4 regions of the Marinobacter sp. CA1 genome follow, and region 3 is predicted to be linked to each of the others. Evidence: predicted binding sites of a transcription regulator. Region 3 holds the regulator's gene; each other region holds the start of a gene.
What was found. The regulator FliA, encoded in region 3, starts transcription of late flagellar genes. The targets are predictions, from matches to a motif close to CTAAAGTTTNNNNNNNNNNNGCCGNTAA.
Positions count from the first base shown of each region.

Region 1: the regulator FliA is predicted to act here: its motif matches at 1,292-1,319, upstream of J2887_RS07475 (methyl-accepting chemotaxis protein).
Region 2: the regulator FliA is predicted to act here: its motif matches at 2,032-2,059, upstream of J2887_RS13010 (methyl-accepting chemotaxis protein).
Region 4: the regulator FliA is predicted to act here: its motif matches at 1,525-1,552, upstream of fliD (flagellar filament capping protein FliD).

Region 1 covers NZ_CP071785.1:1,598,245-1,601,362, reverse strand. The annotation lists gene J2887_RS07475 (methyl-accepting chemotaxis protein) at 1-1,198, opposite strand, end outside; gene J2887_RS07470 (IS1182 family transposase) at 1,527-2,996, opposite strand.
Region 2 covers NZ_CP071785.1:2,849,392-2,852,509, forward strand. The annotation lists gene J2887_RS13010 (methyl-accepting chemotaxis protein) at 1-1,986, opposite strand, end outside; gene J2887_RS13015 (histidine kinase) at 2,251-3,118, opposite strand, start outside.
Region 3 covers NZ_CP071785.1:1,750,596-1,753,713, forward strand. The annotation lists gene flhF (flagellar biosynthesis protein FlhF) at 1-555, shown strand, start outside; gene J2887_RS08090 (MinD/ParA family protein) at 651-1,463, shown strand; gene J2887_RS08095 (RNA polymerase sigma factor FliA) at 1,494-2,240, shown strand; gene cheY (chemotaxis response regulator CheY) at 2,472-2,855, shown strand; gene J2887_RS08105 (protein phosphatase CheZ) at 2,874-3,118, shown strand, end outside.
Region 4 covers NZ_CP071785.1:3,030,345-3,033,462, reverse strand. The annotation lists gene J2887_RS13845 (flagellin) at 75-905, shown strand; gene J2887_RS13840 (flagellar protein FlaG) at 992-1,441, shown strand; gene fliD (flagellar filament capping protein FliD) at 1,598-3,010, shown strand; gene fliS (flagellar export chaperone FliS) at 3,035-3,118, shown strand, end outside.

The DNA of each region.
Region 1 (3,118 bases), 150 kb from region 3:
AGCCACGGCCCTGTTCACCGGCCCGGGCGGCCTCAATAGCGGCGTTGAGGGCCAGCAGGTTGGTCTGGTCGGCAATGGTGGATATCACTTCCAACATATCGTTCATGCGGCTGGTGCGCTCATCCAGCTCCTCAATACGCTGGGCGCCGGCCTGCACTTCGCCGTTCAGAGCCTGTATGCCTTCCACCGCGGTACGGGCCAGACGTTCGCCAGTGTTGGCAGATTCAGCGGTGTCTGACGACTTGCGGGCGGTGTTGATGGCATTTTCCCGCACCTGTACCGCGGACGCCGCCATCTCGGTGGTGGCACTGGCAACCTGGTCGGTGTTGTCTTTCTGCGCCAGCACCTCCCGCTCGGTGGTGTCGGATTTCTCCGCAATACTGCGGGCCGCTTCTTCCACCTGACGGGCGTTGTCCAGCACCGTGTGCATACTGTCACGAATGCGGGTCATCATGCGGTTGAAGGACTGTGACACCAGGCCAATCTCATCGTTGCGGGTAACGTCCAGTTCGATGGTGAGATCGGAGTTGGAGGAAATCTCGTCCATCCGGTCCCGCAACCGACGCAACCGGGAGAACACCAAACGCCCCAGCACCAGCGTGGTCAGGGCGAAGGCGCCCACGAAAATCAACACCTGAATGCTGCCACTGGTGAGCAGTTGCTGGTTCAGTCGGGCATCACTTTCGGCCAGCGAGTAGTCCACCCGGATCGCCCCCAGGACATCGCCGTCCTGGGCCTGGTGGCAGCCCAGGCAGTTCACACCCTGGTAGTTCTCCCGGGCGATCACCGGTTCGATCAGGGTGTAGATCCGGCCCTGATCGTTGCTGGAGTACTCTTCCACCCGCTCTCCGGCCAGCGCCCGTTCGCCCAGCTCTCCGCGCTGTTGCTCAGCCTTGGTGCCGGCCCCGTACATGGCGTTAAGCTGATCACTGCGGATCACCCGCACGTCCAGCACGTCCTCCGAGGCCATGGCCTTCTCCCGCAACATTGCCCGGTTACCAATGGTGCCGGTCACCATCATGGTGTTGAGGGCATCAAAGTAGGACTTGGCCAGGCCGTCGACGTAGCGATGGGTGTAATCCTCCAGGTGGGCACGCTGGGCCTGGGCGCTGTACAGCACCGTGAAGACCAGTACCAGGGAGAACGCCACCGCCAGGGCGGCAAGCAGGAGAAAACGGATGGAATAGTGTTTTTTCATGGTGACCCATTAGCCTGTCCGCCGGTTCCGGGCGGCGTGGTGATTATTGTAAGAGCTCGCCTCTCATCGTTTTTTTGGGCGACCTACTAAACATAGACGGCGTTATGACGAAAAACTTTATAGATATGCGTCAATTTTCAACCTGATATAGATCAGGTCAAGGGCAGGCAAATGTCAGATATTGCAAAACCTTGCGCGGCCGAGCCAAAAAGGTCTGAAACAGGAAGGGGAAGTAACGCAAAGAAAAAGGCGGGGACTGTCGTCACCCGCCTCAGACTGCTGACAAACCCCGGTTTTCCGGGGTTTGTTGCATTTGGTGGTTCTGTTTTCAGCCGACGGTCGCTTGAGTCAGCCTTCCTCGTCGATACTTCCTATCAACCCGTTTTTGAGTCCATGCCAGGATAGACGCCTGTAAGACCAGTGCTGCAAGCGATTTCAGCCCCAAAATACGCGCCAGGAGCTGCGCGATCTTCTTCATATTCTGGGCAGTCGCAGCCAACAGACATTGCTCGCGGACCTTTGACAGCCCTCGCAATCGAGCATAGCGATGGCCATGCAACTGCTTGGCATCCGCGAACGAGCGCTCCACCGTCTCTTGCCGTCGTTTGTATAGCGCCTTGCCCCAAGGCGTTAACCGGTTTTGGTCGACTCGTTCTTTGCTGTCCTGCCAAACGTGGCGGGTGAGCACCTTGACGTGGTTAGCGCTGCGCGTGCACTGACCAAGTAGCGGGCAGTCTTTGCAGTGAACCGGGTTGGACTTGTACTCCCGGTAGCCCTGCCGGTTGGTGGTGGCGTAGATCAGCAACTGTCCCTCGGGGCAGCGATAGGTATTGGTTTCCGGGTCATAGGTGAAGGCGCGCTTGGGGAGATAGCCCTTGGGCTTGTTGGGGCGTCGGTAGCCCATCACGCCATAGATGCCCCGGTCTTCCAGGCCCTTGCAGAGACCCGCCGTGTAGTACCCCGCATCCAACCCCACACCCCAGACGTCAAAACCGAAGCGTTCTCGCTGGCGGTCCAACCGATCGAGGTAAGGCCGGCTGTCATGGAGATTGGCCGGGGTCGCGTAACTGTCTGTGATGATGGCATGACGCCCATCCACCGTCCGGTGGTCCAGATAGAAGAAGCCCTTGGGTTTCCCTTCCCGCACCATGTAACCGCTGTCCGAGTCGGTACGACTCACCTTGGTGTCCTTCATTTTGGGCGGCTGCTCGGACAGCTTCGTTTTCAGCGGCTGCTTGCCATGAGCCTTGCGGTCGCTCTCGATCGCCTGCTCCAAACTCTCCAGGTAATCCACCACCTTCACTTCCGCCTGTGCCAGGTCGTACTTGTTCTTGTTGGCGTTGGCCTTGAGGTGGGTGCTGTCGGTGTAGAGCACTTCGCCACCAACCAGGCCGTACCTCATGGCCTGAAGCACGATCTCATCGAAGATCTCCTGATAGATGTGGCTGTCATGAAAGCGACGACGGCGGTTCTGGCTCAGCGTGGAGGCATCTGGCACCTTGTCGGTCAGGTTGAAACGCAGGAACCAGCGGTAGGCCACATTGACCTGAATCTCCCGCACCAGCTGCCGCTCACTGCGGATACCGAACAGGTAGCCCAGAAACAGCATCTTGAACAACACCACCGGATCAAGGGCCGGGCGGCCGTTGTTTGCGCAATACAGGTGCCGTACACGCTCACGAATGAACTCGAAATCAATGGCGTGATCGATTGAGCGAAGCAGATGGGTTTCAGGAACCAGGGACTCGAGACAGACCATCTCGAGTTCGTGTTGTTGTGGGGAGGGCTCTTTGAGCATGGGGCAGCCTCTGGAAAGTCGCTGGCCCAATTACAACAACCCCCCGCTACCATGGCGAGGGTTTGTCAGCAGTCTGAGGCGGGGACTGTCGTCACCCGCCTTTTGTGTACCACACGATGGTG
Region 2 (3,118 bases), 1.1 Mb from region 3:
CAGATCAGACATCTCGCGGGAGGCTCCCAGGGTCTCCTCGGCGTTGGCGGCCGTGCGCTGGCCAAGGGTGCCAATCTGCTCCACGTTGACGTTGACGTTCTTGGTCACCGCCGACTGTTCCTCAGCGGCCTGGGCAATCTGGTGCCCCATATCGACGATGGCCGCGATGCCCCGGGTGATCCGATCCAGTGCCTCGGTCACCTCCGAGGACTTGGCCACCGTGGCCTCGGTCACTTCGTGGCTGTTGGTCATGGCATCCACGGCGTCTTTGACACCGTTCTGCAACCGGGAAATCATCCCCTCGATCTCTTCCGTCGACTTGTGGGTGCGCTGGGACAGCGAGCGAACCTCATCCGCCACAACCGCAAAGCCACGTCCCTGCTCGCCCGCCCGGGCCGCCTCGATAGCGGCGTTGAGAGCCAGCAGGTTGGTCTGCTCCGCAATGGCCTTGATCTCCACCAGCACCTGGCTGATGCTGCCACTGTCCTCAGACACCCGATTGATTACCGCCACCGCACCGTTGATCTCGCCGGCGAGGCGGTTGATGGTCTCGACCGTATCGGCCACCACCTGGCGCCCGATTTCAGTATCCTGCTCGGCGCTGCCGGCGCTGTCAGACACCCGCATGGCGCTCTCCGCCACCTCCTGCACCGCGCCGACCATCTGCTGCATGGCATCGGTGATCTGGGTGGTTTCATCCATCTGCCGCGCCGACGCCTCGCTGTTCATGGTCGCGGTTTCATGCACCCGGCTGGCCTGACGATCAACGTCGCTGGTGGTGGCAGAAACCGAGCGGATCAGATCCGCCATCTTGCTGGTCATGTTGTTGAACTCGGACGTCAGCTCACCCAGTTCATCGCGGTTGTCGAGCCGGATGGTCACCGTCATATCCCCGGCCGCCACGGTACGGGCCGCGTCGCTGAAGCGGTTGATCGCCGTCCGTACCGAAACAAAGAAGCCAATGTAGAGGTACACCACCACCAGCAACACCGCGGCCAGCGCCAGGAAGATCAGGTTTCGTTGCCGCTGCTCCGCCGCCAGGCGCTGCTCGAGATTGCCTGCCACTATGTCGAAAATACGGGCATGGAGACGGTCGATGGACTGGAACTGGCGCCCCACCACCTGGTTGAAGTCCCGCCAGGGCATCTCCAGTCGCATCGGCACGATGACGTTGGTATCGAGCGTATCCCGCACTTCGGTCAGGCCATTGCTGACGGAAGCCAGCAACTCGGCCTCAGCCGCCAACTGGTCCGACGCACTGGTGGCCACGTTCAGTACCGGCCCCAGCAGTGCCTGACGGTTGGTGAGCTCGTCGAAGACTTCGTTCAGGGCATCACTGAGGGCATAGCCCACCTGCCCTTCAATCAAGGCATAGGCCCCATAGGCCCGGGCCTTGCCCATGGCGCTGCGAGCGTCCTGGGTGGACTCCTCCACCAGCTTGAGCAGCGCCAGGTTCTCGCGGGAAACATCGTGCCCCAGTCCGGAGATCTCCAGGGTTGCAGACAACAGCGCCCGCGCTTTCTGAACAAACTCCTGATAATAGTTGAACTGCGGCGCAATGTTGCCCTGGTAACTGTCTTCCTCGCGGAGCTGGCGCCAGGCCGCTTCCAGTTCGGTGACCTGCTGTCGCCAGTCGCCGTCACCGTCAAACTGCACGTCACTGGCAAGCAGTCCGGCAAACACCTCATCAATGGTGCCGGCGGCTTCTTCAGACAGCGCAAGCAGGCCATCGTCGTTCTTGATCTTGCCGCCCGAGCGAAAATCCCGGAAGCGGTAGGCCGCATCGACCAGGCTGTCGACCTGACGCAGTTGGGCAAGGCCTTCCTGTTCACGGGTCAGGGTATCGAGGGATTGGTTGAGCTCACTGACAACCAGATAGGCAAGGCCACCAATCGGTAGCAGGAAGAGAATACTGATGAGGCCGAACTTGTAGAACATCGGCAGGCGGTTCATCAGGGAGACAGCAGGAAAGATGAGTCTCTTCACGAATTAACTCCCCAGGGCGTGTCTGGATTATTGTTATTTATTTGTATATCGCCGGATTGTCGCAGATCTTGAGCGAAATACATTGTAAATTTTCGACAAAGTTTTGTATTTGCTGTAATAAGTGCGAAAAGCAATGACTTCTGTTGTTCAGCATACCAGCCGCACCGTAAGCGCAATTGAGCCAGGACAATCCTGGCGGCACCCATCCTGCGTGCATTCTTTTTAGCTGGCTGCTGGCCAGTGCACAAACCACCATACAAACCACTACACCACGCCAATAATGACCAGCAGTGCCAACAGGCAGACCCAGACCAGCATGCTGCGGTTGAGCAGATCACGGATGGCCTTAAGACTGCGGCCGCCGAACTGGAGCCACTCATCGGGGTGCAACTCGGAGAACCGCTGCGGGTCGAGGGCAAACCCAGTCAGAGCACTGCTGGCGCCCGCCGCCAGTACAGCAGATGCCGACACCGCTGGCCGGCCCAGATACTGACGGCCAGAGCGCAGCCACCCCGACAGATCCCCGGCAACCCCAAAACTCAGCGATAGCAACCGCACCGGCAACCAGGCCATCACCTCCACCAACAAACTGAAGCGGGACCGGGCTTCCGCATCCGGCCAGTGATCCCGCAGCGCCACTAGGGCGCGGGCAAGAAATGCCAGCGGTATGCCACCAAGCACGAACCAGAACGCCACCAGGAAATAGCGCTCGAAGACGGTCATCATGAAGCGATGGCACAGCGACCGGTGCATCTGATCCGGGGAACTGGCCTGACCACGCTCACTGGCCGGCAGGCAATCGCGAACGTGATGCCAGGCCGCCTGCATGTCCCCCCGCTGCCAGGCATCGCTGTACACCTCCAGCCGGCCTTTCCAGCCAGGCAGGCCCATCAGCACCAGCAGCAACCCAAGCTCCAGGGGATACAGTACCGCCGGCCATCCTTGCCAGGTGGCCATCCAGTCGAGATAGAACAGCAGCAGCGTCACCAGCGCCACCGCCAGCAATCCAGGCAGATAGTTGCCTGCCGCCGGATGCGCCTGCCCACCAAGGCGATGGCAGAGCTGAGAGAAACCCTGCTCACCGTCCAGGCGGCCCGTAATGTCCAGGCGTCGCCGGATCAGGTACGCCAAA
Region 3 (3,118 bases):
TATGTACTGCGTCACGGCGCCGACTCGCTGGCGCTGGTGACCACTGACCGCTTCCGGGTCGCCGCCCATGAACAGCTGTTCGTGTTCGGGCGCATCCTCAACGTGCCGGTTCGGGTAGTGGATGACCGGCATTCCCTCGACGATATTCTGGCGGAGCTGTCAGACCGTCATCTGGTGCTGATCGATACCGCCGGCCTTAACCAGGGCGACAAGGGCTATCAGCAGCAGCTGGCGGAACTGGCGGGCAGTGATTATCCGATTCGCCCGCACCTGGTGGTGTCCGCCACCAGCCAGCCCCGTATTATGAAATCCGTCTGGCATTGCTATAAGATGGCGGATCTTGCCGGTTGCGTAATTACCAAGCTGGACGAAGCGCTGACGCTGGGGGAATCCCTGGGGTTTGCCATGGAGACGGGGCTGCCGGTGGCCTATTATACCGATGGCCAGAAGATACCGGACGACCTGCACCACGCCGAACCGGCGACCCTGGTCCGCCAGGGTGTGGAACGGCTCAAGCAGGTACAGCGGGATACGGTGGTGGCCGAGGGCGCCTGAGCCGTTGCCGGCGTCGACCGTAGTCAGTATTCAAGTAAACCAGTCATCGGCATCCGTGGGTGCCGGACACTGATGGGCAAGAGACAAGACACAATATGAGCAAATCACATCCGGTTCAGGTGATCGCGGTTACAGGTGGCAAGGGCGGCGTCGGCAAGAGCAATGTCTCGGTGAACCTTGGCATCGCGTTGGCCCAGAAGGGGCGCCGGGTGGTTTTGCTGGATGCCGATCTGGGGCTTGCCAACATCGACGTTTTGCTGGGTATTACCGCCAACAACAATCTGTCCGACGTGTTGAATGGTGAGTGCGATCTCCGCGATGTCTTGGTAGATGGCCCAGGCGGCATCAAGATCGTGCCGGCATCCTCCGGTACCCAGAAGATGACCCAACTGTCACCGCTGGAGCATGCCGGCCTGATCAATGCGTTCAGTGAGCTGGGGGACCAGATCGACGTGCTCATCGTCGACACCGCAGCCGGCATTTCCGAGTCGGTGGTGAGCTTCCTGAGGGCCTCCCAAGAGCTGCTGCTGGTAGTCTGTGACGAGCCTACGTCGATCACCGATGCCTACGCCCTGATCAAACTGATGAACCGCGATTACGGCATCAACCGCTTCCGCATCCTGGCCAACCAGGTTCGCAATGAGCAGGAAGGGCGACACCTGTTCGGAAAACTCGCCCGGGTAACCGAACGTTTCCTCGATGTCGCGCTACAATACACGGGAATAGTGCCCTACGACGAAGCCGTTAAAAAAGCCGTGCAGAGACAGCGGGCCGTGCTTGATGCCTATCCCCGAGCCAAGGCCTCCCTGGCCATCAAGGCGCTGGCCGAGCAGGTGGACAATTGGCCACTGCCGTCCTCTCCCCGCGGGCACCTGGAGTTTTTTGTCGAACGGCTCGTTGAGGTCTGATTTATCCACCGTCACTGGTAAGCTGGTTACATGACATTGGCGAAGAACCTGGGATTATACCATCGCACCGGCGCCGGGCAGGCCCATCAACTGGTTGAGCGACATGCCCCGTTGGTCAAGAAGATCGCGCTTCACCTGCTGGCCCGGTTGCCAGATTCCGTGCAACTGGATGACCTGATGCAGGCGGGCATGATCGGCCTGCTGGAAGCTGCCCAGAAGTACCAGTCCACCAAGGGCGCATCGTTTGAAACCTACGCCGGCATCCGAATTCGTGGCGCCATCGTTGATGAAATACGCAAGGGCGACTGGGTGCCACGTTCGGTTCATCGCAACGCCCGACGTGTCGCCGAAGCCATCAAGGCGGTGGAGTCCCGCGAAGGCCGGGAAGCGCAGGACGTGGAAGTGGCAGCCGAGCTCGATATGAGTCTGGCCGACTACCACGCCTGCCTCAACGACGCCAGCAGCGGGCGACTTTTCAGTCTCGATGAACTCAATGAATCCGGTGAGGTGCCGATAGAGGAGTCAGACGGTTCTGACAATCCGCTGCAGGGCATCACCTCGGATGCCTTCCGCCACAGCCTGGCGGGTGCCATCGAAGAGCTGCCGGAGCGAGAAAAGCTGGTGCTGAGTCTTTACTACCAGGAAGAGCTGAACCTGAAGGAAATTGGTGCGGTCCTGGGCGTAAGCGAAAGCCGGGTCAGCCAGATTCACAGTCAGGCGGCGATGCGGCTGCGGGCCCGTCTGTCGGACTGGCAGAAAGCTGACGCGGGACACTAGATCCCTTGCCAGTGGCCATCTGCGGCGGGATTGATACTGATCATGGCCGGTGCCGAATAACCCGACAATCTGTGTAGAATTTGGTAACAGATGCTTTACAAGTCGGTGAAAGACAACACAATACAGGGTGTAATCCCGACAGCCTGCTAGAATTTAGTCGGGAGGCCGAAATCCTGAGGGGTCACGGCTGCCGGCCCCACGAATTCCGGGTGTTATTAACTGGAGGTCCCATTGGACAAAAACATGAAAATCCTCATCGTGGACGACTTCTCCACGATGCGACGGATCATCAAGAACCTGCTGCGTGATCTCGGGTTCACCAATACGGACGAGGCCGATGACGGCAACACCGCGTTGCCGATGCTCAAGAGTGGCAAGTACGACTTCTTGGTGACCGACTGGAACATGCCCGGCATGACCGGCATCGAGCTGCTCAAGGAAGTGCGTGCTGACGATAACCTCAAAACCCTGCCAGTGCTGATGGTTACCGCCGAAGCCAAGCGTGACCAGATCGTCGCGGCGGCCCAGGCCGGCGTGAATGGGTATGTGGTGAAGCCATTCACCGCAGCGGTGCTCAAGGAAAAGATCGAAAAAATCTTTGAACGAATTCAGTGACGGGTCGGACGCGCTCCTATGAGCAATAACAACGATGACGAGAAGGGCCTCGACCCGGAAGTAATCGAAAAGCTTCGGACTCAGGCCGCAGAGCTGGTGGAACAGGTCAATGCCGGCGATTACGCCCGCGCCATGGGCCTGATCAACGAGCTGAATGAAGTTCGCGACCAGAGCCTTTATCGGGAAGTCGGACGACTGACCCGCAGCCTTCACGAAGCCATTCGCAACTTCCAGATCGATCCCCGCAATGCCGAACAGCAGGA
Region 4 (3,118 bases), 1.3 Mb from region 3:
AGGGCGGCGTACCCCAAACATTGACAGGGCGCCAGACCTCTTACCAATACCTGAATTGTTTGAGGAGATGCATTATGGCTCTCGGTATCAACACCAACATTGCTTCCATCAGTGCTCAGAACCAGCTGAACCGTTCCCAGAGCCTGTCCAACGAGTCTCTGACCCGTCTGTCTTCCGGCCTGCGTATCAACTCAGCCAAGGACGACGCTGCTGGTCTGGCTATTTCGACCCGGTTCGATACCCAGATTCGTGGCCTGACAGTCGCCCAGCGTAACGCCAACGACGGCATTTCCATGGCGCAGACCGCTGAAGGTGGTCTGGATGAAACCATCAACAACCTCCAGCGTATCCGTGAGCTGGCGGTGCAGGCGGCCAACGGCTCGTTGACCGATGATGATCGTGCGTTGCTGCAGGATGAGGTGACTCAGCGGTTGAGTGAGATTGGTCGGATCAGCTCTGAAACCAAGTTCAACGGTCAGTCCGTACTCGATGGCAGTCTGAACAGTGGTAACGCAGTAAGCTTCCAGGTCGGTACCCAGTCTGGCGAGACCATTACCTTCGCTTTTAACCAGGATATGAGTGACACCGGCCTTAGTGTTGACGGTGTTGATATTTCCGACGCATCTGGCGCTTCCAGTGCGCTGGCAACCCTGGACACTGCCATCGATACCGTAAACTCCTTCCGCTCCGACCTCGGTGCGTTGCAGAACCGGTTCGAGAGTACCATTAACAACCTGGCCACCAACATCGAGAGCGCCAGCGCTGCCAACAGCCGAATTCTCGACGCGGACTTTGCCGCCGAGAGTGCTAAGCTGGCAAAAGCGAACGTGCTCCAACAGGCTGGTATTTCGGTTCTGGCACAGGCAAACGCCCGTCCGAACCAGGTCCTGTCCCTGCTTCAGTAATCGAGGCCGGGTAACGGGTTAAAATTGACCGGCCTGTCCAGTGGGATAGGCCGGTCTTTTGCCGTTAGGGAATAGCGGGGTGTGCTATGAACGAAGTGGGTTTAAACAACCTGGATCTGAAGATGGTTCAGTCCTCCGGGGAGTCTTCCCGCGCCAGCAATGCCGGTACGGCGGAAGCTGGTGTGAGGTCGCCTCAGAAGGGATCGACGGCTTCAGAGCAACCCTCAAATGCATCAGCGGCGTCAGCAGCTGCCGTTGCACGCGAGCAGGCTGTCGCGCAGGAGAAGCGGGCCGCAGAGCAGGAACAGGACAGTGAGCGGGTCGACCAAGCGGTCTCCCGACTGAACGATTACGTGCAGAGTGTCCAGCGTGACCTGCGGTTCTCTGTCGATGACGATTCCGGCAAGACGGTGGTGAAAGTCATGGACCGGCAGACCGATGAGGTTATCCGGCAGATTCCGGATGAAGTTGCTATGAGGTTGGCCGAGAAATTGCAGCAGGACGAACCATTGACGCTGTTTGACATCAAGGTCTGACCAATCCGCCGAAAAATGGGCGGGAGATTGCCGGCCTGCTCAACGGCGCACAACATGGAACGGCAAGGAATGCAGTTGGGGCGGTAAAGTTTTGCCGCCAGGTGCCGATACACGGATTAGCTGATCAAGAAGACGACGACGTCGGGAGGTACAGGCATGGCAGGTATCACTTCACTGGGAGCCGGGTCCGGGCTGTTCAGCATGGATTTGGTCGACCAGCTGGTCGCTGCCGAGCGCACGCCGACACAGGCCCGGCTGGATCGTAACCAGCAGCTGTATGAAACCAAGATTTCCGCCTACGGTGCCCTTCGCAGCGCTCTGGAAGGCCTGAAATCACCTCTGGAGGCGCTTAGCAAGCCGGATGGTCTTCGGGCTTTTACGGCGGCGTCGAGTGACGAAAACGTGGTTGGTCTCGATGTCGATCAGAGCAAAATCATCCGCGGCAGCTACAACATCAACGTCACCCAGTTGGCCCAGGCGCAATCGCTCGCTTCCAATGACTTTGCTGATCGGGATACTACCGCGGTTGGTACCGGTACGCTGACCATCAATGTTGGCGGTGAGTCCACCGACATCACCATAGACAGCTCCAACAACACCCTGGAAGGCATTGCCGAAGCCATTAACGATGCGGGCGCCGGTGTGTCCGCAGGCGTCGTCGACACCGGGTCAGGCTTCCGCCTGGTAATGTCCTCTGAGGAGTCCGGGCTGGACAATGCCATCGAAGTGTCCGTTTCCGGTGACGGTGACGGCAGCGACACCGACGCCAGTGGGCTGTCCCAGCTCGCCTTCAACGGCTCGGCGTCCAACATGAATGAAACCGTGGCGGCCAAGGACGCGCTGCTGGAAGTCAACGGCATTGCCATCAGCCGTTCCAGCAATTCGGTGGAGGGGGTCGTCGACGGGGCGACGTTCGAGTTGAAGTCAACGGGCACATCCACCATCAGCGTGACGGAGAACCCGGATGAGGTCGCTGATCGGATGCAGGCGTTTGTCGACAAGTACAACGCCTTTCAGGATATTGTTAAAAAGGCATCGGGCTATAACGCTGAAACTGAGCAGGGCAGCGTGTTAACCGGGGACTCGGCGATCCGCTCCATCCAGCGGGACCTGCGTAACCTGCTGGTGGACGTGCCAGAAGGCCTAGAGGACAGCCCGGTGCGGATGTTGGCGGATATCGGTATCAAGACCGACCCGGACAGCGGTAAACTGGAATTTGATAAAGAGGTCTTCAAGGAGAAGCTGGACGAGTACCCCGATTCCGTCGCTGCACTGTTTGGTGCGGAAGACGGTGTTGATGGGATCGCTACCAAGGCACTGGATGTTCTGGAGACCCATCTGGGCAGTGATGGCACACTGGCCAGCCGTACCGACGGTCTGAATAAGTCTCTGGAAGACATTGAGGACAAGCGGCTGAATCTGGATCTAAGGATGGAAACCTATCGGGAGCGACTGGTTTCCCAGTTTTCCGCAGCGGACTCGCTGATTGCCCAGCTTAACAGTACCGGTGATTTTGTGAGTCAGCAGCTGGCGTCCCTTGCGCCCCAGCAAAGCGGCGGCAACGGTTAACCGAGTGAATTTGGAGAGGTAACGATGAAGGGGCTTCAACAGTACCAGCGTATCAATACCCAGACCAGCATCACCGATGCTGATCCGCACCGGTTGATCCAGTTGTTG